2 regions of the Enterococcus sp. 22-H-5-01 genome follow, and region 2 is predicted to be linked to the other one. Evidence: riboswitches for the same ligand, from Rfam matches in the RefSeq annotation. Region 2 holds a riboswitch; the other holds the start of a gene.

Region 1 (15,733 bases), on a different replicon from region 2:
AAAGCATTTAAATCCTCTGGGTAATTATTTCCAGCTACGTGTCCGCGAGACCATAAAAATGCTTCTTTTAAGGGTAAGCCATGCTTAATCAATTGTGGTACATCACGATATCCCGGTAATAAAACATCTTCTTTATCAAAAGCAAATTGACTAGCTAATTGGCTGGCTTCTTGACCGGCAGTCGGCGCAAAGAAACCTAAACGGCCTTGGCGGTTCAAAGCAGTTGAGCGTTGATCCAAAACACGAGACCAAACCATTGAGGTCATTAATTCAACAAGTTCTTCATCAGATAGATCAGGAACAAGATTTTTATTTACTACTTTTCCTTCTTCATCCAACGCTTGATACACGGGGAAATCCGCGTTTACATCTTTTAGTAAGGCTTCAAAATCAATTGATAACTTTTTTTCTGCCATGGTGTCACACTTTCCTCTCTTAAATAAGTTAAGTTTTGTTCATAGTGCAACAGCAAGTCAATCTGTATTATTGCTATTGCCCCTTCTTCTCTAAGTTAGCATTTTTATATTCAATTGACAACAAACTTGCTCGTCATTTATGAAGTAATTGAAGCGTTTCACTTTTGAAGGTTGTGAAATTTAGTTCATTATATTTAATGTCCTACTTCTATGTATATTTATTGAAAAATTGCAAAACACTCTTTTTACCTATCTAAAGCTTTCTTTTGAAAACCATGAAAACAAAAAATTGATTTCTTTTGTGAGTTTTGATACATTCAAAAATAATTGTTATATTTTTTCACAAAAAAAAGTAACAGAAGAAGGCTGTACCTTCTTCTGTTACAATTTAAATCCATTCTTTAGCAAGTTTTATATATAATACTTTCCCTAATTGCGTAGCTAGCATGTAGGCAATAACAATCCCGACATACCATAACCAATAAGCATTAGGTAAAGAAACGAAATCGAATTGTTGAGCTAGCGGACTCATTACTACGATTGCTCCCACTACCACTGCCATCAATAGACTAGCAAAAACTTGCGGAGCTGGCCGGCTTTGAATAAAAGGAATTTTTTTCGTCCGTACCATTAAAACGACTAACGATTGTGTTGTTAAACCTACCATAAACCAACCCGTTTGGAATAAGTTTTGCGTTCCAACAGTATTGGCACCGAAGACAAACCACATCACCCAAAACGTTAGTAGATCAAAGATTGAACTGATTGGCCCGATACATACGGTGAATTTTAGTAACCCACGTGTTTCCCATTTTGTTGGAGCACTTAACTCTTCTTCATCTACGTTATCCCAAGGAATCGTCAACTGAGCGATATCATAAATCAAATTTTGTAATAATAATTGAATTGATAGCATGGGTAGAAATGGTAGAAATGCACTGGCTACTAGAATAGAAAAAACATTCCCAAAGTTTGAACTAATCGTGATCTTAATATACTTCATCATATTACTGAATACTCGACGGCCTTCAATGACACCATTTTCTAACACGCCTAAGCTTTTTTCTAACAATATAATCGAACTAGCATCTTTAGTAATATCTGCAGCAGTATCCACTGAAATCCCAACATCTGCTTTTCTCAAGGCTGGAGCATCATTGATCCCATCACCCATAAAACCAACCGTGTGCCCTTTCGTTTGGAGCGCTTCGATGATTCGTGATTTTTGCATCGGATTAAGTTTCGCAAATAAATTAGTCGTTTCTGCTGCTTGCTGCAATTCTTCTTCTGACATTTGGTCTACTTGATTGCCTAAAATAAAACTTTCTGCTGGAATACCCACATCTTGACAAACTTTTTGAGCAACGATCGCATTATCACCAGTTAATACTTTTACAGCAACTCCATGTTGTTGTAATGATTCGATAGCAGGTTTTGCTGATTCTTTTGCTGGATCCAAAAAGCCCATAAAGCCAACTAACGTCATATCTTTTTCATCTTCGGTAGAGTAGATCGCTTCATCATGTGCATCTCGTCGAACAGCAACCGTAATGGCACGCATCCCTTGGCGGTTCATTTTTTCATTGACTGCTTGCAACTCTTGCCGGATTTCTGGTGTCAATTCCATTGTTTCGCCGTTGATCTCAACATACTTGCAAACAGCTGACATTTCTTCGACTGCACCTTTTGTGATCATCAATTGATGATCATCAGCCTTCATAACTACTGTTAACCGACGACGTGAAAAATCAAAAGGAATCTCATCAATTTTCTTGACCGTTTGATAAGGTAAATGCCGTTGCTGCTCTTCAAAAAAGTTGATCACCGCAATATCCATTAAATTTTTCCAGCCTGTTTGATAGCTTGAATTCATGAATGCTAAATCTAATACTTGTTCATTTTCATTTCCTAAAGGATCTAAATGTTGGACTAAAACGACACGGTCTTCTGTGATCGTTCCTGTTTTATCTGTGCAAAGAACGTCCATGCTTCCTAAATTTTGGATTGAGGCCAATTCTTTTACGATTACTTTATGCTTAGATAACGTCAAGGCACCTTTTGCTAAATTAGAACTTACGATCATCGGTAACATTTCAGGCGTCAAACCGACAGCTACCGCAATTGCAAAGAAGAAGGCACTACTCCAATCCCCTTTTGTTAAACCGTTGATTAAGAAAACTAATGGGAACAAGACTAAGACCATTCGTAATAATAATTTGCTTACTTTGGCCAAACCGATATCAAAAGATGTTTTACCGCGTTTCGTCGTGGCATTTTTCGCAATATCACCAAAGAATGTTTGCTGTCCAGTTTTTAAAATAATGGCTTTCCCTTGACCACTTAATACATCCGTACCCATAAACACGAGGTTTGTTAAGTCCAACGCCGTTGTTTCTTCAGTTACTTCACGTGTTTCTTTTAAATATTTTTCAACAGGCATTGATTCTCCCGTTAACGATGATTGGTTGACGAATAAATCTTTTGTCCAAATCAAAACGGCATCTGCTGGAATCATATCGCCAGTCGCTAACGTCAAAATGTCACCAGGAACAACTTCATCCATCGGAATTTCTTTTGTTTCACCATTACGAGTGATCGCAGCGGTATTTTCGATCATTTCTTTTAATTCAATACTTGCTTTTTGCGAACGATATTCTTGAATAAACGTAATTAAAACACTCGCTAAGATCATGATTGTCATGACGACAGACGCTTCTATATCATTCGTTGCTAAAGAAACGATGGCTAATAATGCCAATACATAAACAAATGGGTCTTTAAAGGCATGTAAAAATAATAGAATACCTGGTGTTGGTTTTTGTGCTGATACTTCATTAGGACCATATTCTTCTAAGCGGCTTTGAGCATCTTCTTCAGAAAGTCCTTGCATTGAAGTACGTAAATTTAAAAATAAATCCCGGTCAGATAAAAGTGCTAATTTTTTAAGTTCTTGGTCTTTGTTGACTTGGCGAGCAAGAAGGTTTTTTTTGTTCATCATAGTGGTTCCTCCTAAATTTCAGGACAACCAAAGCCGCCCTGTTATATTCATTTTTGGGTCGACTGTCCTCATGATCCATCTTCCTCACATCCTCTCTTTTTTGAGCACTTTATATGCTTTTTCTATCTTTTAAACAATTATTCCCATTAAATAGCACACAAAAAAACGCATACTCGAAAATGAGCACGCGCGAAAAATCCATCGATGTTCATCGTCGAGCTTTAGCACTATAGGGCGTAGACAGAATTGTCAGCTACGTTATGAATCACCTTCACGATGATCCCTGTTCTACCCATTGGCGTCTCTCGACATTTTTGGGCAGTAGCCTGTGTCCATATAGGAGCCTCACCTAACAATTATTTAACTTTCATAATTAACTATAAATTACTTACATAGGGCTGTCAATTCTTAGCATGAAAAAATTTGTTTATTTTCAGAAATGCATCAACCTTTTTATTGGGAGAACTACTAAAATAATCCGCAAACTTTTTACTCCAGCGTTTCGTTTCCCGAGCTTCCGCAAATTTTTCCATTGTATCATCGTAGTCTTCAATTAAATTATAATCGTATTCTTGATACGTATCATAATGAATCACTGCGGCTTCTGGAAGGCGGGGCTTAAGATTCATCTCTACGATTGGTTTTCCGATACTTAATCCAGCGACCGGAAAAACTTTTTCAGGTAAGTTTAGTAGCGCGCTCACTTTTTCGATATCTTTACGGATCGAACCTACTACCACGGAACCTAAACCTAACGCTTCGACTGCAATCACTGCATTTTCTAAAGCTAAGGCTGTATCTGTTACTGCAGTGATCAAAGGATCGACACTTTCTTCAATCAAATAATCCATTTGATAATGTTGCGCTACCTTTTCCGTTCGATGTAAATCAGCAACAAAAATCAAGAAGACAGAACTTTGAAGCATATGCGGATTTCCTGGGTTCAATTCAACCAATTGTTCTCGTATTTTTCGGTCTTTTACCACGATAATGCTGTACATTTGACCATTCATCCAACTCGGAGCTTGGCAGCTCGCTTGTAAAATTTGTTTTAGTTCATCCTCTGATAATTGATATTCTTGATCGAACTGACGATATGACCGGTGATTCTTCATTACTTCCAATGCATCCATATTATTTCCTCCTCAATTCAGTTGAGATTTTCTGCAACCTTTCGAAAAATACTTGTTGGCCATGTTGATCCATACGAGTATAATTTATGCGCATCGCCATCGTATCACTACTAAATAGGAAGGACGGCGCAATTAATACTTTGTGCTTAATAAAAATATCCCAATCTTTTCGTGTTAACTTTTGATGTTTCCACTTTAGGTACACATACATTCCACCACAAATCGATGAGATTTCCCAATCGTCAAAAACATTTTTTGCTTGTGCTTCAAAGTCACTAGCTCTTTGTTTCAACGTCTGGACTAATTTTTTTTGGTGCGCTTCAAAGTTTGGATCTTTAAGTGCTGTATAGGCAATAACTTGTGGGAAAACACTGATTGAAAAATCCATTATCTGTTTTGCTTCTGATAAGCGCTGAATTAAATCCTGATCAGCAACGATCCAACCAATTTTGATCGAAGAACCAAATATTTTTGATAGCGACCCTAAATGAATCACTTGATGCGGAGCTAATTCTTTTAATGACGCTGGAACTGTTTGAAAATTCAATTCACTAAACACTTCATCTTCCACGATTGGCAATTGATATTTTTGACTAAGTGCGATTAATTCTGAACGTCTTTGCTCAGACATTGTCGTTCCAGTTGGATTTTGAAACGTTGGATTAATAATGATTAATTTGATTTTTTTTGTCAAAATCAACTGTTCCAATTTATCGATACGCATCCCTTGATCATCTAATTCTACTCCATAGAGTTTAATACCTGCACTAGCAAAAATGGGTAATGAATATAAGAATGACGGGTCTTCGATAGCTACACTATCCCCACTTTGTAACATGACCTGTAGTAATAAAAACATAGCTTGCTGGGCTCCTGAAGTAATCAATACTTGGTCTGAAGAAACTTCAATTTTCTGTTCTCGCTTTATTCGTTCACAAACCACTTTTTGCAAAGGCTGATAGCCTAAAGTTCCTTGTTTTCGCTCTTCTAATAATAATTCTTCCCATGTATAAGAAGGAAAACGGAAATCTGGAATCAAACTTAACGGCAGTTCGCCTGAATAAAAATCGATTGCTGTTGGATCTTGAAGTAATTGTTGGATTTTTTCTGCATACGGATCTTTTCGCAAACTATCTTGGGTAAAAAAACTCCGCCAATCGACACGCGGTATCGTACTGCGTCCCCAATTTCCTTCGTTGATAATCGTTCCACTGCCTTGCCTCCTGATGACCCAGCCGAGACTGACTAATTCATCTAATGCATGGACAACCGTTGATCGATTAACTTGATAAAAATCAGCCAACTTTCGCTCTGCCGGCACCTGATCTCCAGGCTGTAACGTACCGTCTTGAATGTAGCCGATAATTTGTTCCATGATCTGCTGATAAATAGGTATTGCTTTATTGTCATTTAAAGTCCACATGCTAATCCCTCATTTATTATTGGATGATTTAAAGCTAAACCAATCTAATAAGACTGTCAATGAATCGCTGAAATAAAGTTTAAAATAGACGAATCGATTGCTTTACTTTTTCATTTTTACTAAATAAAATAGCTGGAAAATAACTCTAGAATATTATCTGTCAATTTTCATATAAAAAAAGCGCGTATCTTGTTTTTCAACAACCATACTCGCTCTTAATCGCTAAATTTTCTTCTGCATAATGAAATCGATTTGTTCATCCTCACCCATGAAAAATGAATGTTGTCCCACTTTTTCGAAGCCCATTTTTTTGTAAAATTCCATAGCAGCTAAATTGTGCTCCCAAACGCCCAGCCAAATAGAATCTTTTGATTGCTCAACCGCTCTTTTAACTGCTAGTTCATACAGTTTTTTTCCTAAACCATTTCGTTTAAAATCTGGATCAATATAGATCCGTTCAATTTCAAGTCCATTTTTAGCAAAATTTTCAGTTTGCGCTGAATCAACATTTAGTTTTAAATAGCCAGCTACTCTAGCATCTAAATAGATAAAATAGAATTCAGAATCACTATTATTGATTTCGTCAGTCAGCACTTGATCTGCATAAGCTAATTCCAAATAGTTGTTTAAGTCTTCTTCCGTATTATCTTTTCCAAATGTATCCGTAAATGTTCTAATGCTAATTGTTTGAAGCTGCTTCAAATCAGTACTATCAATCTTTTTAATGTCACTCAAAATACTATCCCCTTTGCCTTAGAACTATCTAACGATAATAACAATTAAAAAATAGGATTTCAAAAAAATAGCTTAATTTATTCAAATTCTATTTCTGCGATTTGTTCCTCAAAACTAACTAAAAATTCACTTTTCTCGATAAATTCCACCCAAGCTTCATAATTTTTCCGATCTTCACCTTTTATATTCATTGATAAAGAATTATGGATCGTACTAATGACCCCATCCCACATTTTTTCGACACTACGGTCTACTTTCCGTTCATTCCAACGCTTCGCAGGCTGTCTTTTTTGATTTTTTTCATTTTGATATTCTTTTGCACTAGCAAAAAAAGTTTCATACGCATTCGGTGCTTTTTCATCAATATATTCTTTTAACTCTTTGGGATTCATAATACCCTCCAATAATTACTTGTTTTCGTTCATGACCCATTATAGAACGAATGTTCTCTATTTGAAAGGATTCTTTTTCTATCTAATTAAACTAAATGCGAAAAAATTTATGCGTCCGAGTTTTATCCTAAAAATTTGAATACGTCCTCTCTATTATATAGGTTTAAAATTTCCTCAAAAATAAATTGTAAAACCAAAGCTACGATAACGGGAACTACGATCCAGCAAAGAACGACTAATCCAATATTTAGACCAGCATCTAAAGAAGCCAGCGGACCCACTAATCCCACTAAACCAAATCCGGCTGAACCTGGCGTTCCTGAAATAGATAATAAAGCCACTGGGATTGAACAAACTATAGCAGTCATTAAACAGGGAACTAAAATAATTGGTTTTCTAAATAAATTAGGCATCATCATTTTCATAGCTCCTAAAGCAATTGCGATAGTTATCCCTGACCTATTTACTTTCCATGAATTGACGACTAATACAATTGTTGTAGCAGCGACACCCATAGCAGCAGCGCCTGCAGAAATACCATTTAATTGAATCGCAGCTCCAATCGCTACTGTAGATATTGGCGAAATAATCAAAAATGCAAAAGAACAAGCAATTAAAATCGACATTAATAACGGCTGCAACGTGGTAAAATTATTAATGATCATTCCAATCGTTGAGGTGATTGCAGTCACATATGGATATAGATAAAAACCAATCGTTCCGGCCCCAATACCTACAACAATGGGTGTTAATACGATAGCTACCGATCCAAATCGATCACCAATTACTAAAATCAGTAAAACAGCAATCGAAGCAGTGATCATCGTATTGATAATATCCCCTGTTCCTGCTCCGACATAAAGTCCATTTTCACCCAAGTCAGGTGTAAATTTTATAACACCTGAACCTACAAACGCCGATCCAGCTACCACCATCATATTCATCGGGTTAAAACTAAATTGTAAAGCAATCAACGCTCCAATAATCAACGGAGTAGCGATTTGAAAAATTGCTGCTGATTGAGCAATTGTAGTTGCTAAACTATATTGACTAAGATATTTTAAAACAGCAACTAAGACGGCATTGGGGATTAGTCCCACGATAACCCCCGTTGCTGTTCCTGCTAAAATTCTATTTATGAAAATTTTCGGCACTATTTTTGTTTTTTCTTTCATATAAAATTAACCTCCTTTTAATAAAACATTAAAGTAAATTAAACCATAAAATTTGCCCTTTATCCACTGAATTTTTAATTTATTTGACAAAAGATTCGAATTATAGAATATATAAGCTTACTATTCTATTTAAAAAAGAAAGGTGAACTTTCCCCGTACAATTTACGACCTTGTAAAAAGAGAAGCATGACTTTTTTCTTCAGGTTTAATAATATGAGATAAAAAATAACCTTGCTGATATTAGCAAGGTTATTTTCACTTATAATTCTTCACCATTTGTGGCAATAACTTTCTTATACCAATCAAATGATTTTTTCTTACGTCTTTGTTTAGTACCATTGCCTTCATCATCTTGATCGACATAGATGAATCCATAACGTTTCGACATTTGAGAAGTAGATGCACTAACGATATCGATACATCCCCATGAAGTATAGCCAAATAAATCCACGCCATCATGAATGGCTTCTTTCATTTGTTCAATATGTTGCTTAAGATAGTCAATTCGATAATCATCTTGAATACTACCATCTTTTTGAATCTCATCAACCGCACCCAGCCCATTTTCAGCAATAAATAATGGCTTTTGATAACGATCATATAATTGATTTAATGCAATTCTTAAGCCTTTAGGGTCAACTTGCCATCCCCATTCACTACTTGGCAAATGAGGATTTTTAATTCCACCAGTAATTAAATTCCCTTCAGCATGTTCTAGCTTTTCTGGATGGGCGGACACTGCTGAAGACATATAGTAGCTAAAAGAAATATAGTCTACCGGATGCTGACTTAAAATTTCTTCATCTCCTATTTCTACTTCTAATTGTACACCTTTTTCTTCAAACATCCGATTTGTATAAGCTGGATATTCACCTCTGGCCTGAACATCTGAAAAAAATAGTGAATCCCGTTGACTTGTAACTGTTTTTTGCACATCATCAGGATCACATGAATAAGGTACTAATAATTGATAACTGATCATACATCCCACTTTAGAATTTGGAATGATTTTATGGCAGGCTTTTGTGGCTAGTGCACTAGCTACGAATTGGTGGTGCACCCCTTGATATTTAGCTTGTTCAATATCAGGATGATTTTCTTCGATTACTCCAATACTGACATAAGGATGATGTTTCACACAATTGATTTCATTGAATGTCATCCAATACTTTACTTTATTTTTATAACGTTCGAATACCGTATTTGCAAAATTAACATAAAAATCGATCACCTTACGATTTACCCAGCCACCATATTCTGTGGCCAAATACAATGGCATCTCATAATGAGAAAGTGATACAACAGGTTCTATTCCATATTTCAATAGTTCGTCAAACATATTATCATAAAACTTTAAACCTTCTTCATTCGGCACCAACTCATCACCATTAGGAAAAATACGAGTCCAAGCAATAGAGGTCCGATAACATTTGAAACCCATTTCTGCAAATAGAGCAATATCTTCTTTATAATGATGGTAAAAATCATTTCCATGTCTTTTAGGATAGTATTTTTTACTCTTTGGATCTTGCGCTTCTTCCACTTGCTGATGTGTCATTAAATGCCATTGATCTGTCCATTGTTCTCTGGGAAGTCTGCTATCAAATGTATAAACATCGGACACTGAAAGTCCTTTTCCACCTTCTTTATATCCACCTTCAACTTGATGGGCAGCAGTAGCGCCGCCCCATAAAAAATCTTTAGGAAATTTTGTCATTTCTATCTACTCCTTAAACTAAAACTTCATCAAAATTCGCATCAATCGTTACACTTTGATTGTCATCCACAAATTCTATTTTTTCAAAAGTTGAACTATTAGTCACTAAAACCATAATTGTGGGATCGTAGCCATTTTCTTTAATTTTTTCTAAATCGAATTTCACTAATAATTGTCCTGCACGTACTTGAGAATCCTGCTCAATAAAAGTTTCAAAATATTTCCCACCTAAATTGACCGTATCAATACCAATATGAATCAAAATCTCTGCACCTTCAGCTGTAATTATCCCAACTGCATGTTTGCTTGGGAAAATGGATGAAATCATCCCGTCAACTGGACTATAAACTTCCCCTCTAGTAGGAATCACGGCAAAGCCCTCACCAAGTACTCCACTTGAAAAAGTAGGATCATCAACTTTTGATAACGCAATAGTTTTTCCTTGTGCGGGTTTTTCTAATATTAATTCTTTTTCGTTATTTAACATCTTTTGTTCTTCTTTTGCTACTTCATCTTTATAACCGAATAAGAAAGTTAATATACAAGCAGCTATCATTGCTAAAAAGTAGCTAGCTACTAACCAGACAAATCCTTGACCGATATATATCGGAAAGGACAGTATACTTCTAGTTGCAACAGCTAACGCGCCCGCTCCTGCCGCTCCTGCGACCCCTCCAAAGATGGCACCGACAATACAAGCAATATAAAATGGTTTTTTATATTTTAAAGTGATCCCATACACAGCGGGTTCCGTGATTCCAAACAAGGCACTGATAAACGCAGACAATGCTAAACTTTTTATTTTTTTGTCTTTTGCTTTTAAAAATACTCCTAAAACAGCACCCGCTTGTGCTGCTACTGCAGTCATACAACCAGGACCTAATGTATCTCTACCGTAAAAAGAAATATTATTGGTCATGACCGGTACCATACCCCAATGTAAACCAAAAATAACTAAGACTTGCCAAAAACCACCAATTACTGCTCCAGATAAGATCGGACTGAAATTATAAACTGCTAAGTAGCCATTAGCTATCAATTGACTAGCTGAATTAGCAATTGGTCCAACGACCATCAAAGTCAATGGAACCATGATAATCAAACAAATAAAGGGCGTTAATAAGTTCCGAACACTTTCATGTAATCTTTTACGAATAAAACGTTCCAGATAAGATAAAACATACACTGCTAGAATAGCTGGTATTACCGTACTGGAATATTTAGCTAAAGAAACGGGTAATCCTAAAAAGTTGATGGCTGTGCTATCTGTATATGCAGCAGTGATTGTTGGATATACTAATGCTGCCGCTAAAACCATTGCAATAAAAATATCTGTTTTAAATTTTTTAGCTGCTGTATAAGCTAAGAAAATCGGCAAGAAATAGAAAAATGCATCTGCTGCAGCGTTTAAAACAACGTAAGTTCCGCTTTCTACAGATAACCAACCTACACTCGTAAATAATGCCAAAACACCTTTAATCAGACCACTCCCCGCTAATACGCCTAATGTAGGTGCAAAAACTGCAGCGATCATATCAATAAATGAGTTCAATAAATTTTTCTTTTCTTTTGGTGTATTATCCTCTTCCGTAGACATGCCTAAATCAGATATTTTGGTGATTGCTTCATAGACGTCATTGACGGTGTTTCCAATTACAACTTGAAACATTCCTCCTGCTTCAACGACAGTAATAACTCCATCAAGATTTTCTATCTTCTGCTTCTTAGCTTTTTTATTATCCTTCAATGTGAACCGCAATCTTGTTGCACAATGGTACAAATTACTGACATTTTGCTCCCCGCCAACATTTTGTAAAATATCAGCTGCTAATGACTCATAACCCATTTTAATTCCTCCTTTTAAAATGTATTCGCTTTCTATATTGTTAGTATAGGGAGTTGATGAGTCTTTCGCCATTCAAGATAAATCGTTAGTAAAAGCGAAATTGCTTGAACACTAGATATTATTTAAAAGCCCACTAATTGCAGAAAAATTCAAAAGAATCAACGGATCTTTAGCATAAGAAACATGAATTAAGATTTGGATCTTCCGCTGCTGATAAATGATTGGCTCATGTAACTGATAAATACGAATTTTAGTTGTTCCCTTATCTTTAATTTCACATGTAAAAAGCATCTTTGAGGTGATCGGCAAAATAACCGTCTCTTTGTTCGTAGGAATTAATGATTGTAAGTCAGCAATTTTTTTCTTTATAATTATTTGACATTCTTCACTACAGTACTTTTTAAGAAATTTTTGCTTAAATTCCTCCTTTTTTTCGTTGATAAACAAATACAAACTTTTGCTTAATTCATCTAACTCATTATCAGATAAAACACTTGGAATAAATCGAAAGTTAGGATAATTGAAAACAATTTCCTGTTCTGTTGTCAACGCCAAACTAAACTGTTGATCCTCTTCGTTTCTTGCTTCAAAAACATAGGCTGGTTCAACACGTACTTCTTTGACTTTATGAAGTAAGGTATCTTCTAAATTTCGTTTTAAGGCATTTAAAACACTAAATGATTGATTGCTAACAACTAATAATGTTTCAACGCCTTTAAATTTTTCAAGACTTTCTGCCAAATATAAAACTAGATAAGAAAGTTCTGCTAAATTGGGTCGTAAACCAAAGTAAATAGGAAAAAAGCGCCGAATCAAATAGGCTTCTAATGGATAATTGGCTAATGTCTTTTGGGCATAGTGATTTAGAACATTGTGACCAGCCGTCATTCGTAATTCCATCTGCTGGATGTGCATCACTAAAACATCACTTCGATCAAACAATTTTTCTGTAGGAAGATTCAAAAATTCAATAATCGATTTTTCAAATTTTAATAACTTTTTTTTAATTACTAAATTTTCTCGGTCATTTAAAAAGAGATAGTTTAGTTCTAACAAACGATTTTCTAAAGCGTTATGTTCATTGATTATTACATCATAATTGAATTCTATTTTCATAGCTTTAACAATTCTTTCTATCACTGGAACAAACATATTATTTACCGGTAGTTCTTCCAATTCATAAGAACGTTTTCCTCTAGCGATGGTCAAAGCAATATATCGAACATAGCGTAAAAAATCTTCTCCAGATATTATATAATTAGCGGCTACTAATATTTCTTGTAAAAAATTTTGGATGGAAGGAATCATTTGAAGTATTTCTTCAATAAAATCTTGTGGCAATCGACTTTCTGATAAAACCGACTCTGTCCCCACCATTGAAACAAATATCCGACGCATATTTTCTGTTGCATAAATTTTCAAACCTTTTTGATTGGATATTTCTAATTCTAAATTGGCATTACGAGCAATCCAACGTTGAATGGTTTTGATTTCATTAGAAACTGCTGTTTTTGAAAGAAAAAAAGTATCAGCTAAATGTTGCATACTGACATAATCTTCTTGACATATCATGTAAACAACCATTGCTGAAGCACGAAAATTCATGCTTGAATACATCTTATGTTTTTTTACTTCTAAAACAATTTGTGTCTGTAATTCTGGAGCTAGATACACTAATTGATAGCCTTTGCGCTTATTACTATCTATAGCTATATCTTCTGGGTACCTATCTATCATATCTTTGATTTCCGATTGAACTGTTTTTTTATTTGCATGAATTTGCTCAGCTAATTTTTCACTATTTACCCACAGATTAGTATTCGCCAAGTAAACTAACAATTCTAATTGTCGCCGTGTTAAATCCATTGTCATCTCTCCTTTCTTTGTCATTTTAGGTAAAAATAATGATGAATGCTACAAAAAGAGCCTAAACTATTATTCATAAAACTTTCTTATAAGAAAGAATTTTTAGAAATAGTTTAGGCAAATGCTTTAAAAATTAATTGTTAAATCTACACCATTCGTTTCAATGATTTGCTTATAATAATTAAAACTTGCTTTTTTTAAGCGTTTAAAACTTCCACTACCATCATTATGGCGATCAACATAGATAAAACCATATCTTTTTTTCATTTCTCCCGTTCCTGCTGATACAATATCGATTGGTCCCCACCATAAATAACCAATCACTTCGCATCCATCTTTAATGGCTTCAGCGACTTCTTCTAAGTGCATTTTTAAATAATTAGCTCTTTCTATATCTAAAATATGACCGTTCTCATCCGGAACCTCATCAATACCTAATCCATTCTCTACTAAAAATAGTGGTAATTCATACCGATCTGTTAATTCATTCATAACATAACGCAATCCCAAAGGATCAATCGGCCAATTCCATGGTTCAGGAGCTTTTTCAGTCAAAAAAGGATTATCGAATCCTTTAGCTCCACCGGTATCTACTCTCATCTCAGCATCTTTACTAAAAACAGTACTACGATAATAACTGAATGCGATATAATCAGAAGTATAATTTGAAAGTAAATCAAGATCCTCTTCTTCAATATTTGGGGTACAGTTTTCCTCGCGCCATATTCTTTTAACATAGCCTGGATAGTGTCCACGACACATGACATCGGAAAATAAATAGGAATTACGTTTAAATTCCATCGCACCAAATATATTTTCTGGATTGCAATCTAATGGGTAAGTAGCTAATGAAGAAAAGCTGCACATGACACCCATCATAGCTGCTGAATCGATTGTTTTCATTCTTTTAGTTGCTAATGCATTTGCTACAAATAAATGGTGAACTGCCTGATAAATTTCTTTCTTAGTTAGTGTAGTAATTGGTTCACTCGGATCTGTTGCTGGAAATTTTATGACACCCGCTGCAGCGTATGGCATTCTAAACGCATTATTGATTTCATTAAAAGTCATCCAGTATTTCACTTTTCCTTTATAACGATTAAATACAGTGGTAGCATAACGATCAAAAAAATCAATCAATCGCCTATTTTGCCATCCACCGTACTCTGCTACCAATGCGAGTGGTGTTTCGTAATGACTTAGCGTAATCACTGGTTCCATTTTATATTTTAGTAATGTATCAATCATGCGATCATAAAAATTTAATCCTGCTTCATTTGGTGTTTCCTCATCTCCGCGTGGAAAAATACGTCCCCAAGAAATGCTTGTCCGAAAAGCCTTAAATCCCATTTCGCTCATCATTTTTATATCTTTTTCGAAACGGTGATAAAAATCAACTGCTTCATGCGATAAATACGCACGGTCTTTTTCCAAATTTAATTTCCAAATGCCTTGTTTATCATCCCAAATAACACTGGGATTCTTGTTCATGATACCAATTAAACTATCTGTTACATTTGGCAATTTTCCACCTTCTAACCAAGCACCTTCTACTTGATTAGCAGCAACTGCGCCACCCCATAAAAAATCTTCAGGAAATACATTTTGCATTCTCTTGTTCCTCCTAAGTTTAGAAATCGTTCTTTTTTTTATTTTATAAGTCGAATACATTTCTATCCATACTTCTTTTTTCTCTTGTAAAAAAGAAATTATGTGAACAAGCGTTTTAAATTGTAGAATGTATTTAAAAATTTCAAGTTTATTAAACTATTCGTGACCAATATTCTACAAAAAAAAGACCTCATATACTATGAGGTCTTTAAAATTTTAAAAACGAAAATTCATATTAAATTGTATCACCATTAAAAATAGAATTTTTAACTACAACGTAATCAACTTTTTGTAATGCCTCGATGTCTTTTCCACCAGCATAAGAAATCGATGATTGTAAGTCTTGCTGCATTTCTACTAATGTATCTTTTAATGAACCTTTGTAAGGAATCCAAATTTTCTTTCCTTCAACATTCTTCTT
Region 2 (15,733 bases):
GAAAACTATAAGAATCCCGTGTAATATATTGAAGTTCCTCAGGCCTAGTACGTTGAATGATATGTTTTAAGACATAGCCTACTCCACTTACGAAAAATAGATTTAGAAAGCCCCATATAATCAATCTATTTTGTTTTATTTTTAACAAATATAGTGAATATAAACTAAATAATACTAAAATTGGTCCGATTGTTGCTATTTTTGCAATCCAGCCTACTATAGTAGTAACAACAGATATATTAGGGATGCGATGATCAATAAAAAAATGATCCACCCCTTGCAACCAATGTGCATCTAACGTAACCGCAATACTAAGACCTAGTAACGCTACCAGTGCGATACTACTAGTTAAAAAAAATTTCTTTCGCATAATTAACCTCTATTCTCTATTAATTTTCTTTGAATCCCATCATGATCCCTAAACCGATTCCTAAAACAATCAACGATGTCCCACCTTGGCTCAAAATCGGCAGCGGAATCCCTGTTAATGGTAAAATTCCGATCGCTGCTCCAATATTTTCAAAAATTTGGAACAACAAGCCAAAAACAAAAGAAACGGCCACGTATAAATTGGCTTTATTATTGGTCCGCATAGCAGTAGAAAGTATTTGGTAAAATAAATAAAAGTAAAGAAACACAACAAACGTTGCACCTATAAAACCAAAATTCTCTCCTACTACAGTGAAAATCATGTCGGATTCGCGTACGGGCACATACACAGCGGTTTGCTCTGATCCCTTTCCAATCAATCCACCAGATCCAATTGCATATAAACTTTGAACTTGCTGATAGGCGATGGAATCTTTGTATTGAAAAGGATCGACCCAAGCTCGTACCCGATCTAATTGATAGGTCTTAAAGTGCAGCGCATAAAGTAATTTGTTTCCCCATTTACTAAAAACTAAAAATAGTAACGTACCACCTGCACTAGCACCTAAACCAGTAATTACCGCTAAAATTTTCCAATGCATCCCAGATATAACAAATAACGCACCTAAAATAGCAATAAAGACTAAGCTAGTCCCAAAATCACGTTGAACGAACATTAAAATAAAGGTTGGTAAACTGTACAATAAAATTTTACCTAAATACCGCAAATCACTTTTCAAGGTCCGTTCCGCACAATTCATCTCATAAGTCACCGTTAAACGAACCATAAAAAGTACAAAACTTAATTTCATCAGTTCCGATGGTTGAAATGAAAAACCACCAAATCGTAACCAGCGTTTTGTTCCCGTAACTAAGTACATGGCTGGATCATAAAACCAATACAATAAAGCCATGATACCTAAAGAAATGACATAGAATACCGGTGCATATTTTAAAAAAGTGGCAGTTTTAAAACGACTAACAATTCCCATCGCCAATAAAGAAAGAAAACAAAAAATAATTTGTTTGATCATGACATTTTTTACGTTTGCACCATCTAGACTCGCCGCCATCGTTTGAACAATGACACTGATCAAATAAAAAACTAGGATCGGTAAAAACAATGAATAATTAAATGATTCGTAATTCAGGCGTTTTTTCATTGGCACGATCCTCCGAAGAAAATTTTAAGCAGACACCCAACGCTATCGATAATAAAAGATAACTTGTTCCACCATAACTGATAAAGGGTAAAGGAATCCCCGTCATCGGGATCAACCCTAAAATGCTCGCAATATTGATACTTGTTTGAATCAATAGAAGGGTTCCAACACCAAAATAAATCAAACTAACTTGCTGTTGTGTTTCTTTTGATGCTAATACGAATAAACGCAATATAATCAAAAAGAGCATTGCTAAAACGATTAGACCAACGATCAAACCTAATTCTTCAACTAAAATAGAATAGACAAAATCTGTCTCTGCTACAGGTAAGTAGCCTTTTTTGGTAATGCTGTTGCCGATCCCTCTACCAAAAAATCCGCCATTATATAATGCGTAATAAGAATTACTCATTTGAAAACCTTTACCATACGGATCTAAAAATGGGTTTCCCACTAAACGAATCCGATCATACGTGTGGGCGAAGATTCCCGGAAGTAATTGATGACTGCCTAAGAAAAGAATCAACCCTCCCGCAGCTACTGCACCTAAAACGAGCGCTAAAAAAATCAGAATTGTTAATTGATAAGGAAATTGAGCTGTTGATATAATCACTAACGCAATAAGCCAAATCATGATAGCTCCAGTAACTTTAGGTTGGAACAAGACTAGTAAACTGCTGATGAAAACGATACTGCAGGGAGCAACTAGCTCTCTAGTTGTTCGTTCTTTACGAAAGAAATACGCCAAATAAAAGATCAATGCGACGTTGGTCACATCTGATGGTTGAAATTGAATCCCCATAATCGATACCCATCGTTGTGCTCCATTGATGCTCACCCCGTGGACTTTGACTAAAACCAAACTGACTAATCCGATCACCAATAAAATTTTGGCAAACTTTCCCTGTAGCATCACCGTACTTTTTACTCGATAAATCAGTAACACGATTATCCAGCTTTGTCCCATAAAAATTGCTTGCTTCATAAATAATGAAAATTGATTTTCACCGGCCGCTATCAAGCGATACGAACTTGCGCTGTAGACCATTAAAAGACCAATTACGCTTGTACCTAAATAAGGCAGTACTAGAAGCCAATCGATCTTTTTCTTTTTCGTCATCTTTATTTCCCCCTCTTCGTCTAAGTCGATGTTATAGACGAGAGCAGCACCACAAATAACTAAAAAAGACACCAAACGTTAGCAAAAAGAACTAACAAGTTTGGTGTCTCATACAATCTCATCGTCTGAGTTTTAGCACTAAACAACGTAAAGAATTACTCTTAGCTATTTTATGAAAAGCCTTAATCCGACAATTCCTGTTTTACACATTGGCGTCTTTCGACGTTTCTGCGCAATAGCTTATGTTTGTTTAGGAGCCTCACCTAACAAGTTCACTTATATTTACTTTCACAAAGAATACTACTTTTTCTGAAGATAAATATCAAAAGGTTTTAAAGAATATAACCATTTCTTTAGATTTATTTATAAAATAACCGTACATTTATTTTAAAATCACGTTTGTATCCTAAAAAATATATACACTTTACGCAAACGCCCTAACCAATGTCTTGAATTACTAAAGCCGGAAATAATTAGGCATTTGTAATAAATACACCGGCTCTTATTCTTAAGAGCCGGTGTATTTATTCTGTTATTTCTAGTCCTAAGCCTGCAGCAATTATTAATGCTTGATAAGCCGTAACTTTCAGTCCACTAAGCTGTTCCATTGAAAAAGCGATTTTGCTAAATTGATTCTGTGTAAAATTCAAGCCCTTTAAATTGGTTCGCATCCAATTGCTATTGTCAAATTGATTATTCACAAGAAATAAATGCTTCCATGTTACTTCATAAAACTCACTATCCGTTAATTGGCAATTTTCGAAAGCCACATTTTTCAGATTTGTATTGCTAAATGATCCGAAATTGATCACACAATCTTTAAATTGACAATCTCGTAAATAACTCTCAGCGAAATTACACCCTGTTAACTTACAATTTTCAAAGTTCACTTGATGGAAGCTCCCACCAATCCAATCAAGATTTGAAAAATCACAATTTTTAAATACTGTATTGCTAGCTTCAAAACGGATCAATTTTGTCCGCTGCAAGGTAACTTTTTCTAAAAACGAGCGACGTATAATCACGTTTTCAAATTCCAAATAACTATAATCATCATCGGCAACCTGAACTTCATCGATCAAGGCCTCATCTTCTAAATAAAAATGATTTGAAAAAGAACGTGGTAGGCTCGGAGGAGCTGGATAATTGCGTGTCATAAATTTACTCCTTATTTATGTTGATATGCTTCTTAGTGTGCCACAAAAAAGCTGTTTTCTCTAGTTGAATCAAAATTTTCTGATACAAAAGAAGTTAACAAGAGCTTTTTACTTTGAAGCATGATAAAATTATCTTCGAACGAGGTGAATTATGAATAATAAATTAAAAGAATGGCTTCCTATAGTCCTAATTATCTTATTGGTTTTTCTAGCTAGAATGTTTGTTTTTTCTCCTGTCAAAGTAGATGGACACTCAATGGATCCATCATTACATGATGGACAACGTTTGATTACATCTAAAATATCTTCGCTCCAACGACAAGATATCATCACTACCAAAGAACCTGATGATGAAAGTGTCTATGTAGTAAAACGAATCATCGGACTACCTGGCGATCGTGTAATTATGAAAGATGACGTGCTGACTGTCAATGGAAAAAAATACGATGAATCCTATCTTGATGATTACAAGCAAAAATTCAAAAAAGATAAATTAGCAAGCGAATATTCGTACAGTACAGGTTTCCAAGAACAAGCTGCCAATGCGACCAGCTTCACCAATGATTTTGATGTCACAGTTCCCGACAATAAATATTTTGTTTTAGGAGACAATCGTCTAATCTCAAAGGATAGCCGAATTTTCGGCTTTGTAGATCAATCTTTGATTCAAGGAAAAGTTGTTTTACGTTTTTGGCCATTAAATGAATTTAAAATCTTTTAAATAAAAGCCCTGACATACTGTGTCAGGGCTTTTTACTTTTTCATTCATTGATCTCCTTCGTTTTTTGCGAAAGAATTTTTTGAGGTAGAATAATTTCTGCATGATGAATTTGTTCAATTGTCAGTTGAAGTATCCCTCGCGTTTCTTCATTTAAAAAAATCAAGTTATCTCTTTGACCAGCCAGCTTTCCAACCAACTCATCTTGAAACTGCCCTTCATTATCTAACGCGGATAGCTGTAGTGCGACTCGCTGATTTTTTAAATAGGCCTGTTGAAGCAGTCCACCAATTTCTTCCATGCTCATTTGCACTTTTTCTTTGTTGATATGATTTCGCTTCTGACTATCTTTGGTTAATTCTGCAGTATGATCAGATAGATAAAAGCCTACCCATTTCAGCATACCGCGATCTTGGTAAACCCGTTTAGCTTCAAGAAAAAGTTTTTCTGCACTTTCATCATCGTAAATCATCGTTACTCAAGTCCTTCCATTCCACCTGCATGTCCACCAACCAGACCAGCTCGTTTGATAGCTGTTGCTCCTTCAATCATCGAATGTGCTCGGACAATCGATGCAAATTCATAACGGCTTCTAATTTGAGCAATTACCTCATCGATTTGATCTTCTTTGATTGTTTTTTGTGGTTCTTCGAAAAGATTTAGTTGTAAACTTCCTGCAGATGATAGGCTAGCAACTGTAATAGCTATTCTACGGACTTCCGAATGATCCCAATACTTTTCGAACAACCCAATCGCTGCTGCGGTTAACTCTTTTGATTGTTGTGTCGCGGATATTTTCTGCTGGTGTTGAAATCCCTCACACTTACCATTTCCATAGTAAGCGTAACTGATACCTAAATGCAGCGTAGCACCTAATAAATTTTTTTTACGTAATCTTTGAGAAACCTGCTCACAAATCTCTGCAATAACTATTACGATGTCTAATTTACGGGCATAATTTTTTGGTAAAATCTGAGAATTACCGATCGATTTCTCTTTATTAGGATATAGATCTTTTTGTGACAAGACGGAACGGTCAATCCCCCACGCATGCATGTAATGTTGCATTCCCATGACCCCAAAATGATTTTTCAACTCAAATGGGTCACTATGTGCCAAATCACCCATCGTGTAAAAACCCATTAACTGGTAACGTCTTTCCATTCGTCGGCCGATTCCGCAAAAGTCGCCTAATCTAATTGGCCAAATTTTTTTAGGAACATCTTGATAATGCCATTCAGCAAAGCGCGTAGAATCATTTTTAGCTTCAATATCCATCGCAATTTTAGCTAACAATGGATTATCTCCAATTCCTAAAGTAGTATAAATCCCTAATTGTTCCATAATTTGGCGCTGAATCTGCTTAGCTACTTCTGTTGGACTCTCACCAAATAGTCTCCAACTATGGGTTAAATCACCGAACTGCTCATCGATGCTATAAGTATGAATATCTTCATCCGCCATATAGTGACGAAAAATTTCTTGAATTCGCATATGGTAATCAATATAAAGTGTCATCCTTGGAGGTACAACGATCAAATCAGGATGATTAGGAATCTCAAAACCGCGACTCACATTACTAATGCCTAATAATTCTTTTGCTTTAGGACTTGCGGCTAAAACGAGGCCTGAATTCTCACGATCGCCGCTCATCACGACTAAAAGTGCCTCTAAAGGATGGACATCATGCTCGACACACTCCACGCTAGCATAAAAACTTTTTGAATCCATACAAAATACATCTCTAACTGGTTCATCTACGTAAAGATTCATATTAAGCCTCCTTTAAAAAACAAACGTATGTTCGTTTTTAGTTTAAATTTTTTTTTAAGTATTTGTCAATTATTCATCTACTGCTTTCCAAACTAAATTTCATGAATCTTCTTCTTCAAAAGATGCTAAAATGAATTAACTTTATTTAACAGAAGGGAGATATTCCATGCAGCCTGTCTTAAAAAACCAGGATTATTCTTTTCGTAAATTGTCATTTGCAAATTTTCATGATCTGATATTTAAACAGGTCAATTTTTTGGGTGCCGATTTGACCGGAGCAAATTTTGATAATTGTTTATGTATCGATTGTGATTTTTCTCAAAGTATTTTGCGAAATGCTTCATTGGTAGGTACAGATTTTCAAGCTTCTAGTCTAAATGAAGCTGATATTTCCGGTACTAATTTGTTTCATGCAAAGTTAGAAAACGCTGATTTGACGGCTATTATTTCTGATGCAACAACTAAGTTTTTTGCCCTTCACTGCCCTGTTAAAGGCGCGTTTTTGGGTTATAAAAAATGCTACGGCCATCGTATTGTACAACTATTGATCCCTAGTGAAGCTCGAAGAAGTTCCGCAACAACTACTTGCTGTCGTTGTGATAAAGCTAAAGTCCTATCAATCAAAGATATGCACACTTATAAAAATTATAACGAGGCGGTTTCTTATGTAGACGATCATTTTATTTATCGTGTCGGCGAATGGGTCGAAGCTGAAAATTTTAATCCAAATCGCTGGGTGGACTCGACCGGTGGGATTCATTTTTGGCTGACACAATATGAGGCTGAGAATTATCTCTAGATAGAAAATCAATCGTTTCCCGTTAAGATAATTCTTTCTATTACTTCGGTGACCTGATAAAATGATAGGGAATGATGAGAAGGAGTCACAAATACACATGGATGAAAAAAATTTAAATCTTGAACTAACACAAAAATATATGCGTTTGAATAGCTTATTCATGCAATTTTTTAGGGAAAATACTCGTGGACCTTTTAAATTTGAAAATAGAAATCGCGGACAGGGACAAATACTAAGTATTATTCGCGAACATGGGAAAATTTCGCAAAAAGACTTAGTCAATCAATTGGATATGCGTCCTCAATCTGCTTCTGAAATGATTCGTAAACTAGAAAAAAAAGAATATATCACTCGTGAGAAATCTCAAAAAGATAAACGTGTAATGGAAATCTTTTTAACTGCTCGAGGAAAAATAGCCGCTCAGCAATCTGACGATTTTCAACCGGTTATTTTAGAAGCATTGACCGCTGAAGAAAAAGAACAATTTGATCATATCATGACCAAATTAATCAATGAAATCGAACCTCAAATCAAACATCGTCCGCGCGATCGTTGGGGCAATCTTGATCATTCAGTCTTTTAAAAAACAATAAAAAGACGGGAGCTAAAGATGACTTAGCTCCCGTCTTTTTCCTGTTTTAATTTTTCTTGCGGTTTTTGATTTTAGTGGTGATATAGCCGATCGCTAGTACCGATATTATTTTGAATCCTAATGATTTTGTGGCACTAGTATCTTTTGAGTGGTTCGTTTTGCCATGATGTTTTTTCGTTTGTGCTGATTTTTTCTCTAAAAGATGAATCATATTGTTCTCCCCTTCCCATTGCTTTATTTAAAAAGTTATCATTTTAACTTGATTTTTTATTTGATAAAATTTTCGAAGATAATTCTTCTTCATATTCTGCTGAAAAAGCTGTCATCCGTTCATATTTATCATAGTATTTCTTCAATGACGATGTGTAATCTTCATTCCAAGGCTTATCATGTCCAGAATAGTGAATAATTTTAGGACTTCTACGAGTTTCAAAATATTCTTTCTCACCCTCTGGATCGGGATGATACACTTCTCGTTTCATAATATAACTTTGAGCATTCCATTTTGGATGCAACTGCAGCCAATGATCATGGAGTATCGCATTTAGGGCATCCTGGTCATGGAATTTTAATTTTTCAGGGTGATCATGGATGAAATCCATTACTCGTTCAGTAACATTTTCTGCTACCCATTTTTTTACATTGATCAACATAAAACCTGAATTGAAATATTTTGCTGAATCACAAGCAATACCCATTTTTTCTAATCGATGATGAAAGCCTGCATCTTCAACAGCAGCAAGCGTATAATCTGTCAAATCTAATTTCCATAACGCAGAGATATCTGTTAACGCAATCATATCGCAATCTAAGTATAACAACTTATCAATCTTTTGATCTCTAAATAATTCGGGAATCGCAATTCGATAATAAGCAGTTTCTGGAATCCGATCACTCTCAACAGCATTTTTAAAATACTTTTTATCAATAGTTAAAAATTTAACTGTTGCATTATATGGAGAAATCGTTTCTCGCATCAATCGCTTATGTTTGATCGTGATTTTGTCATCGATCACATAAAATTCATAGGCCGAAGTCGTTCGATTGGCATTTTCAAGAATCGAAACAAATAGGGCCGAGACATGAGGAGCAAATGCATCATTACAACTGGAAACGACGGTAATTTTTTCTTTCATCATTTTACATTCACCCTTTCATTAAAAATACTTTCATTCAAACGTTTCATATATAAATCTTGATACGGATGATTTTTAAGCGTGTTCCATGGCTTGTCATGCCCTGTGAAATGGACGATAGCAGGATCTTCACGTCCTTCTTTATACAATTGTTTATATTCTTCAGTAGGTGCCGGATGCTTATCAAAGATCAATGATGATTGCATATTCCATCTTGGATGGAACGAATACCAATCTTCATACAGCACTGCATTCAAGGCATCTTGATCATGAAAAATAATTTTATCAGCATTATTTTTCAAATAATCAATCGTTTTTTCAGTGATTTTTTGTTGATTCCAACGTTTCACATCGATAGCCATTACGCCGGAATTAAAATAATAATCTTCAGAAGTAACACCCAACCGTTGCAATGCTTTGGTCTGTCCAGGATCAATAACTGCCCCAATCGTTTTTCCTTCTAAACTCGATTGATACAAAGTACTGATATCATCTAACACTAATGTATCTGCATCGATATACAATAATTTTCGATAATTTTCTTCTGCTAACAGTTTAGGCATTGATATTCTAAAGTAAGCAGTCGTTGTAATATGGTCGCTAACTAAAAAATCTTTGTATAATTCCTCATCTACTTTTACAAATTGAATCGTTGCAGAATCGGAAAAATTATTGGCGGTTTGAATCAGTTTTTCTTTACTTGATTTTGATAGATTGTCATCAATAATCAGAAAACGAACCGGTGTTTTACGCGCAGTCTTTTCGAGCAATGTGGCAATCATCACACTTAGAAAAGGAGCATATGCTTCATCAGATGCTGTAACTACCGGAATTTCTTCGGTCTTTGTAAACATGATACTTCACTCCTACCCCAAATTTTTTTAAAATAATAAAAAATATTTATAAACGTTTACAAACATTAGAATAATCTCATTTATTAGTTTTAGCAAAATATACGCTTTACAAACGATATAAATTATGCAAAATAATAGCAAAAACAACCGCTAGATAACACTTTTCAAATTTATTAATTTTTTATTAAGATAAATAAAAATTTGAGAATTAACTTGACCTTAAAATAGATTTATATTAAATTTGAGCGTTTGATTGTTCATTTTTTGTCGTTTAAGCTAGTCTAAAGTAAGAAGCTATTAAATAGAAAGACATAAAAGGACGGATGAGTATGCAATTGATAGCGGTGGATCTTGATGGCACACTATTAGATTCAGACGGAAAAGTCACAACTGAAAATCGGCAAGCACTAAAAAAATTTAACCAGCAAGGTGGAATTATCACTTTAGCTACTGGACGTTCGATTCAATCGGCAAGAGAAGTTTTCGCTGAATTGAAATTAAATGGTTATACCTTGGCATCCAATGGTGCCTATGTGGCGCGGATCGAAGATGGGGAAATTGCTGAAGTATTAAAAAATTATACGATTCCAGCGGACACAGTGAAAAAAGCTCTTTCTTTTGCAATGGAGGAAGGTGTTACGGTTGTAGCAAGCCGGGCAACACAAGATGATCGAATTAATTTTGCTCAGGACCACAATGATGTCGATAGTCCTTATTATGCACAATTCAATTTGCAAGAATCTCGGGTCGAAGACCTTTGGGAGAAAATCAGAAATGGCGATATTAGTTATTTCAAATTAGCTTTTACTGATGATAATACTAGTAAATTAGTAAAATTAAGAGCCAAACTGGAAAAAAAACAGATCAACAGTTCTTATTCTGATAAATATTGGTTAGAAGTAATGGCTGAAGGCATCAATAAAGGAGCGGCTTTAAATTTTTTGACTAAATATCTCGCCATTGATTTAAATGAAGTATTAGCAATTGGGGATCAAGAAAATGATTTAGAAATGCTAGAAATCAGTGGAACGAGTATCGGTATGGCCAATGCAGCTCCGGCAGTCAAACAGCTAGCCGATCGTTTAACCACCTCAAACAATGATTCTGGTGTCGCAACTGTTTTAAATGAATATCTAAACTAGAAAAAGCCGCTCAAGCAATGGGCGGCTTTTTCTTTCTATATAAATACATCTATTCCCCAAATTCAATTACTTGGCGGTCATGGAGCGCTTGGCAACTACGGCTATTCTTGCCATGAAGCGAAATGAAGCGCTCGATTTGCTCGCTTGAAACTTCTAATACAGTTTGTAAAACATACCACTCGATTCCTTCCGTCAAAGGCGGTGTTGTTAAAGAGCCAATATAATGATAGTAACTTTTATTTTCAGGAATCAAAGTTTCAACTGAAAAAGACCCTTCCCCTTTTTCCTCTTCATATTGCTTTAAAACATGATCGAAATCAGAGTTATGTTTTCCTGCGCGATACACTACACCAATCACACCGGTTTGACCATTAGGTGCTTGGAATAAAAAATGACCTTCTAACGGGAAATGCTCGCCGTCGATCCTATGCTCCCCATCGGCATGAAAATGGACTTGTACAAAATCAAATACACGATGATTAAGACAAGCTTGTCCTGACCCTAATAATTGAAGATTTTGACCATTATTAAAAAACGTGGCTGGCATTGATGAAAGATTTAGCTGGATTCCAGTACGAGTACTCTCCATTTGTGTTTGATTTGTTTGGATATCGATAGGTGATTGTAGTTTCCCACCTTGAACATCCCAATCGTGTTGATGACAATAATCAATTAAAAATTTAGTTTTTACTTCTGCTTTCATAGAACCCCTCAATCACGTAAAATTTTTACAATGATATCATTTTCTATAAATCTTTTCCATCCATTTGCATATATCTTGAAAAACAACTTCTTTCTGCTTTTCATTCAACAGCTCATGTCGTGCATTTTCATAAAGTTTGACAGTAACATTCTCAACGCCTGCTTTACGGTACGATGAAGCAGCTTTCATCACACCTTTCCCATATTCTCCCACAGGATCCTCTTTTCCTGATAAAAATAATAATGGCAATCCAGTCGGAATCGTCGTTAGTAAGCGGCTATCTTGAGACCTAATAATTAATGAAAACAGTTCTCGGTATCCGCTTAGTGTAAATAAAAAACCACAATCTTTATCAGCTAAATAAGCATTTACCTCTGTTGGGAGTGTTACAAGCCAATCTTTATCTGTTCTTTTGTTTTGAATTTTTCGATTCATCGATCCAAAAGCTAAAACATCTATTAATTTACTTGGATGCTTTTCACCTTGAATTTTACTTAAAACAGCAGCCGTATTTTTTCCTAAAGCGGTTAACCACGTTGGTTGCTGCCCGGTGCCTACAAGAATGGCCCCATCAATTTCTTGTCCATACGTATATAGATAGTTTCGTAAAACAAAGGACCCCATACTGTGTCCTAAAATAAAATACGGAAGCCCAGGATACTGTTCTTTCCCCCACTGAGTAATTCGAAACATATCCTTCACTAGGCCATGTTCGACAGTTGAATCATGAAAATAGCCTAAAGTACCACTTTCCGCTGTTTTACCGTGACCTAAATGATCATGTCCAATCACAACGATCCTATGTTCAGTCAAAAAATTCGGCAAAATTTTGATACCTCAATAAATGTTCAGCCATTCCATGTGCGACTTGTAGAACAGCTCTAGGTTCTTGGCAAGCCCAATGATAGCCTTGCACTACTATCTTTTTTTCAGCAGATACTACTTGAAATGATTCATACATAAATATACCGTTCTTTCTATACAATTATTATTAGCTGGATTTGCTCTATCCATCTTAAGATGGAGGTAATTCCTCATTAGAAATGATACACTATTTATATCATTGGAGGGATAAAAATGTCTTGTTTAGGAAATATCATCTGGTTGATTTTTGGCGGTTTACTTGGAGGATTGAGTTGGTGTGTCGCAGGTATTTTTTGGTGTATCACCATTATCGGTATTCCAATCGGCATGCAGTGTTTCAAATTAGCTAGTTTAAGCTTTGCTCCTTTTGGTAAAGACGTTATTTACCAATCGACCAGAATGAATCTGATTATCAATATTATTTGGCTAATTATTTCAGGTATCCCGTTAGCGATTGGGCACCTAATCAGCGCTGCTTTGTTATGTATCACAATCATCGGTATTCCTTTTGCAGCTCAGTCATTAAAACTTGCACGCTTAGCTTTAATGCCTTTTGGCGCAAAGATTGTTCCAATTCGTTAAACTAATAAAAAAAAGAAGACGGATGTCTTCTTTTTTTAACCAAAAATCAGATAAGCAAGCCCTGCAAGGATCAACACCAAATTCAATGTCACTTGAATATTTACCATTAAGGGAGAGATTGATTTCTTTTTACGTCGTGCAAGATTCAGAAAAATATTGTATCCTCCCACTAGAATAATAAAAATCACTAATATTAATAAATACAAAAAGACACTTCCTTTTTAAATATAGTGTACTTTTTTATATTTTTTGCTGCAATGAAACTCATGTAATTTTAATTTATTTGTTGATAAAAATTACGCAGTTCTTCTTTCCGCCTTTCACTCAATTCTCTTTTAGGGATATCTTGAATCGCTCCTTCTAAAGCATACAGTAAATGGAGACAAGAACCCTTGTCTACCAAGTGGTATACCTCCATAAATGCATTTTCTGCCCCCAGTTCGATCAACGCCTCTGGTGTACGTATCCCTACCTGCACTAATTTTGCTTCATTCACCACTCCGATATTTCTCATTTCAGCTATTCTCATTGTAGACTCCTTTTATTTTAATTATACCTTAAATTAAAAAGCCAAACATATCATTTCTAAAAAAAAATATATTTCAAAATGAAAAATTTTAACGAGATATATCAAATCTCAGTTTAATTCCCTTTTTAGTTCAAACAGAATTATTTTATTCCATTTTAGTATATTGTTTGTTATAAAAAACTTAAGCTATTGACATTATTTTCTTTTAAAATTCAATTAATAATTGTATTTTCTCGCTATTTATTCTATTATTGTAAAAAATGAGGATGTTTTTTATCATAATCCCACTTATGAAAGGAGGAGACTGTCGTGTTGGGGATGGACAGAAATACTTTGTTAAAAATTCAAATTATTGATATTCTTGATAGTTTTCAAACGCCAATTTCCTTAAAAGAATTGCAAGAAAAAATCGGTTACGCAAGTATTGGTACAATTCGATTAAATTGTAAAGAACTGCAAGTTATCATTGATGAACTTTATACCGCTAAAAGTTACTCTTTAGAATTATTGATGAACAATGGACGAGGAATTCAATTGATTCGTTCTTCTTCGAATTTGCAGACATTGAAAATCTACTTATACCAAAAAGATTTAGGTTTTGAAATTATCCGTGAGATTTTGGCAAAACGTTCAATTTCAACAATTCAATTTTGTTTAGATAATAATATCAGTGAATCTAAACTGCGTCGTAAAATTAAACAAATCAATTGTGAAATTACTGATTATCGTGTACATATCTCATGCTCTGCCACTATTAGTCTCAAAGCTCGTGAAGTTGATGTTCGTCGTTTCTATTATGTCTTTCTGCGAGGCTTTTATCGTCAATTTGATCAGATTACCTGGTTTAATACCGATAATTATTTGCAATTAGCTTTACAGACTGAAGAATATTTAAAGTTATCAAACAATCTAACTAATTTAGAAATGATCAGTTTTTGGATTTTTATCACTTACCAGGCAATTGATAAGAAAAGTTCTTTATTGTTAAACGATAAAGAAGCAGACTTGATGAGTCGCTTTAAGTTTCCACCAAAACCTGATTTTTTAAAAAATTGGGAAATAGAGGATTGGCAATACTTTTTATCCGCGATTTATTGCTCACAATTAAGTAATTTTGAATTAAAGACTAAAGATCCCGCGGAAGAAGACTTTTTTTACTATGCTTCTGCTCACTGGGTCAGCTTGTTTTCAAAACATTTTCGTCCGTTAACTGCAATCGAGCAAAAATATGTTTTTGAAAAAATCAAACAACAATATGCTTCGTTCTTCTTTTTCAAATTAAATGATACGATGTTAGACCAACTATGTAATAGTATTGCTCTTGAAAATATGTACGCTGAATTTCCTTATTATTTCAATCGGTTCCAAGCTTTTTGGGAAGAATTCACTCAAACAGTTCCAGAATATAACCAAAGACAATTGTATGTCTATTCCGTTTTAACCAGTGTCACGCTCTTTTCGCTAGAAAATTGTTTACCACAAGTTAGCGTGTACGTTCATACAGAATTTTGTGAATTATTTAATATTTATATTCAGCAGAAAATTGATTTACATTTTAGGAATCACTATCAGTTGACGTTTACTCAGCATCCTAAAGATGCTCAGTTAGTCATTGGTACGACACCTACTTGTCGGTTGTTTTTGTTAGATGAACAAGAATCGATCGTCATTCGTTCAAATATTTCAGAAACAGATTATTATGATATTGATCAAAAGTTACAAGCAATCGTTCAGAAAAGTTTACTTCCTTTGCCAGAAAAAGTTGGTTAGTATTGCTTATTTGATAAATAACAGTTATTGTTTTTATCATTACAAGATTATGAGGAGGTTTTTATGGTTTACGTTAGTAAAATTTCTATCACCCGCCCCGATGAGTATGGTTCTGAATTAGAAAAAATGACTTACGATGCTTTAACGACTCTGGATATCCCTTTTTATCAAGTAGCTACTGGAGAAGCATTGACGATGGAAGATTGTATTGATATCGATAAACGCCTAGGTATCGAAGTTGTTAAAACTATTTTCCTCTGCAATCAAAAAAAGACCCAGTTCTATCTGTATGTTACTCCAGCTGATTTTAAATTTGTGACGAAAGACTTTGGAAAAAAATTAGCGATTCCTCGAGTTTCTTTTGCTTCAGCCGAGCTTTTAAAGGAACGATTAGGCGTCATTCCAGGTGCCGCTACGATTTTCGGTCTGCTCCAGCATGAGATTCAGCTCGTATTTGATCGT

Evidence for each region. Region 2 has a riboswitch for magnesium ahead of ACQKTA_RS12880 (FtsW/RodA/SpoVE family cell cycle protein). Riboswitches for the same ligand answer to the same signal wherever they lie in the genome.
Region 1: it holds a riboswitch for magnesium, as region 2 does, so the genes downstream of both, mgtA (magnesium-translocating P-type ATPase) here and ACQKTA_RS12880 (FtsW/RodA/SpoVE family cell cycle protein) in region 2, are expected to answer to the same signal.

Annotation. Positions count from the first base shown of each region.
Region 1 covers NZ_CP189993.1:675,024-690,756, forward strand. The annotation lists gene pdhA (pyruvate dehydrogenase (acetyl-transferring) E1 component subunit alpha) at 1-416, opposite strand, end outside; gene mgtA (magnesium-translocating P-type ATPase) at 805-3,411, opposite strand; M-box (ykoK) riboswitch at 3,615-3,778, opposite strand; gene ACQKTA_RS03405 (nitroreductase family protein) at 3,816-4,547, opposite strand; gene ACQKTA_RS03410 (PLP-dependent aminotransferase family protein) at 4,549-5,970, opposite strand; gene ACQKTA_RS03415 (GNAT family N-acetyltransferase) at 6,193-6,705, opposite strand; gene ACQKTA_RS03420 (hypothetical protein) at 6,783-7,097, opposite strand; gene ACQKTA_RS03425 (PTS sugar transporter subunit IIC) at 7,220-8,272, opposite strand; gene ACQKTA_RS03430 (glycoside hydrolase family 1 protein) at 8,532-9,989, opposite strand; gene ACQKTA_RS03435 (beta-glucoside-specific PTS transporter subunit IIABC) at 10,003-11,907, opposite strand; gene ACQKTA_RS03440 (transcriptional regulator) at 11,947-13,701, opposite strand; gene ACQKTA_RS03445 (glycoside hydrolase family 1 protein) at 13,828-15,312, opposite strand; gene guaC (GMP reductase) at 15,548-15,733, opposite strand, start outside.
Region 2 covers NZ_CP189994.1:394,972-410,704, forward strand. The annotation lists gene ACQKTA_RS12870 (phosphatase PAP2/LCP family protein) at 1-370, opposite strand, end outside; gene ACQKTA_RS12875 (FtsW/RodA/SpoVE family cell cycle protein) at 390-1,532, opposite strand; gene ACQKTA_RS12880 (FtsW/RodA/SpoVE family cell cycle protein) at 1,501-2,652, opposite strand; M-box (ykoK) riboswitch at 2,763-2,930, opposite strand; gene ACQKTA_RS12885 (pentapeptide repeat-containing protein) at 3,177-3,809, opposite strand; gene lepB (signal peptidase I) at 3,961-4,530, shown strand; gene ACQKTA_RS12895 (hypothetical protein) at 4,571-4,999, opposite strand; gene ACQKTA_RS12900 (Y-family DNA polymerase) at 5,002-6,300, opposite strand; gene ACQKTA_RS12905 (pentapeptide repeat-containing protein) at 6,467-7,099, shown strand; gene ACQKTA_RS12910 (MarR family winged helix-turn-helix transcriptional regulator) at 7,197-7,682, shown strand; gene ACQKTA_RS12915 (hypothetical protein) at 7,738-7,902, opposite strand; gene ACQKTA_RS12920 (glycosyltransferase family 8 protein) at 7,946-8,830, opposite strand; gene ACQKTA_RS12925 (glycosyltransferase family 8 protein) at 8,827-9,681, opposite strand; gene ACQKTA_RS12930 (Cof-type HAD-IIB family hydrolase) at 10,005-10,823, shown strand; gene ACQKTA_RS12935 (carbonic anhydrase family protein) at 10,873-11,526, opposite strand; gene ACQKTA_RS12940 (alpha/beta fold hydrolase) at 11,563-12,351, opposite strand; gene ACQKTA_RS12945 (hypothetical protein) at 12,332-12,487, opposite strand; gene ACQKTA_RS12950 (YccF domain-containing protein) at 12,604-12,972, shown strand; gene ACQKTA_RS12955 (TfoX/Sxy family DNA transformation protein) at 13,247-13,501, opposite strand; gene ACQKTA_RS12960 (helix-turn-helix domain-containing protein) at 13,820-15,271, shown strand; gene ACQKTA_RS12965 (prolyl-tRNA synthetase associated domain-containing protein) at 15,335-15,733, shown strand, end outside.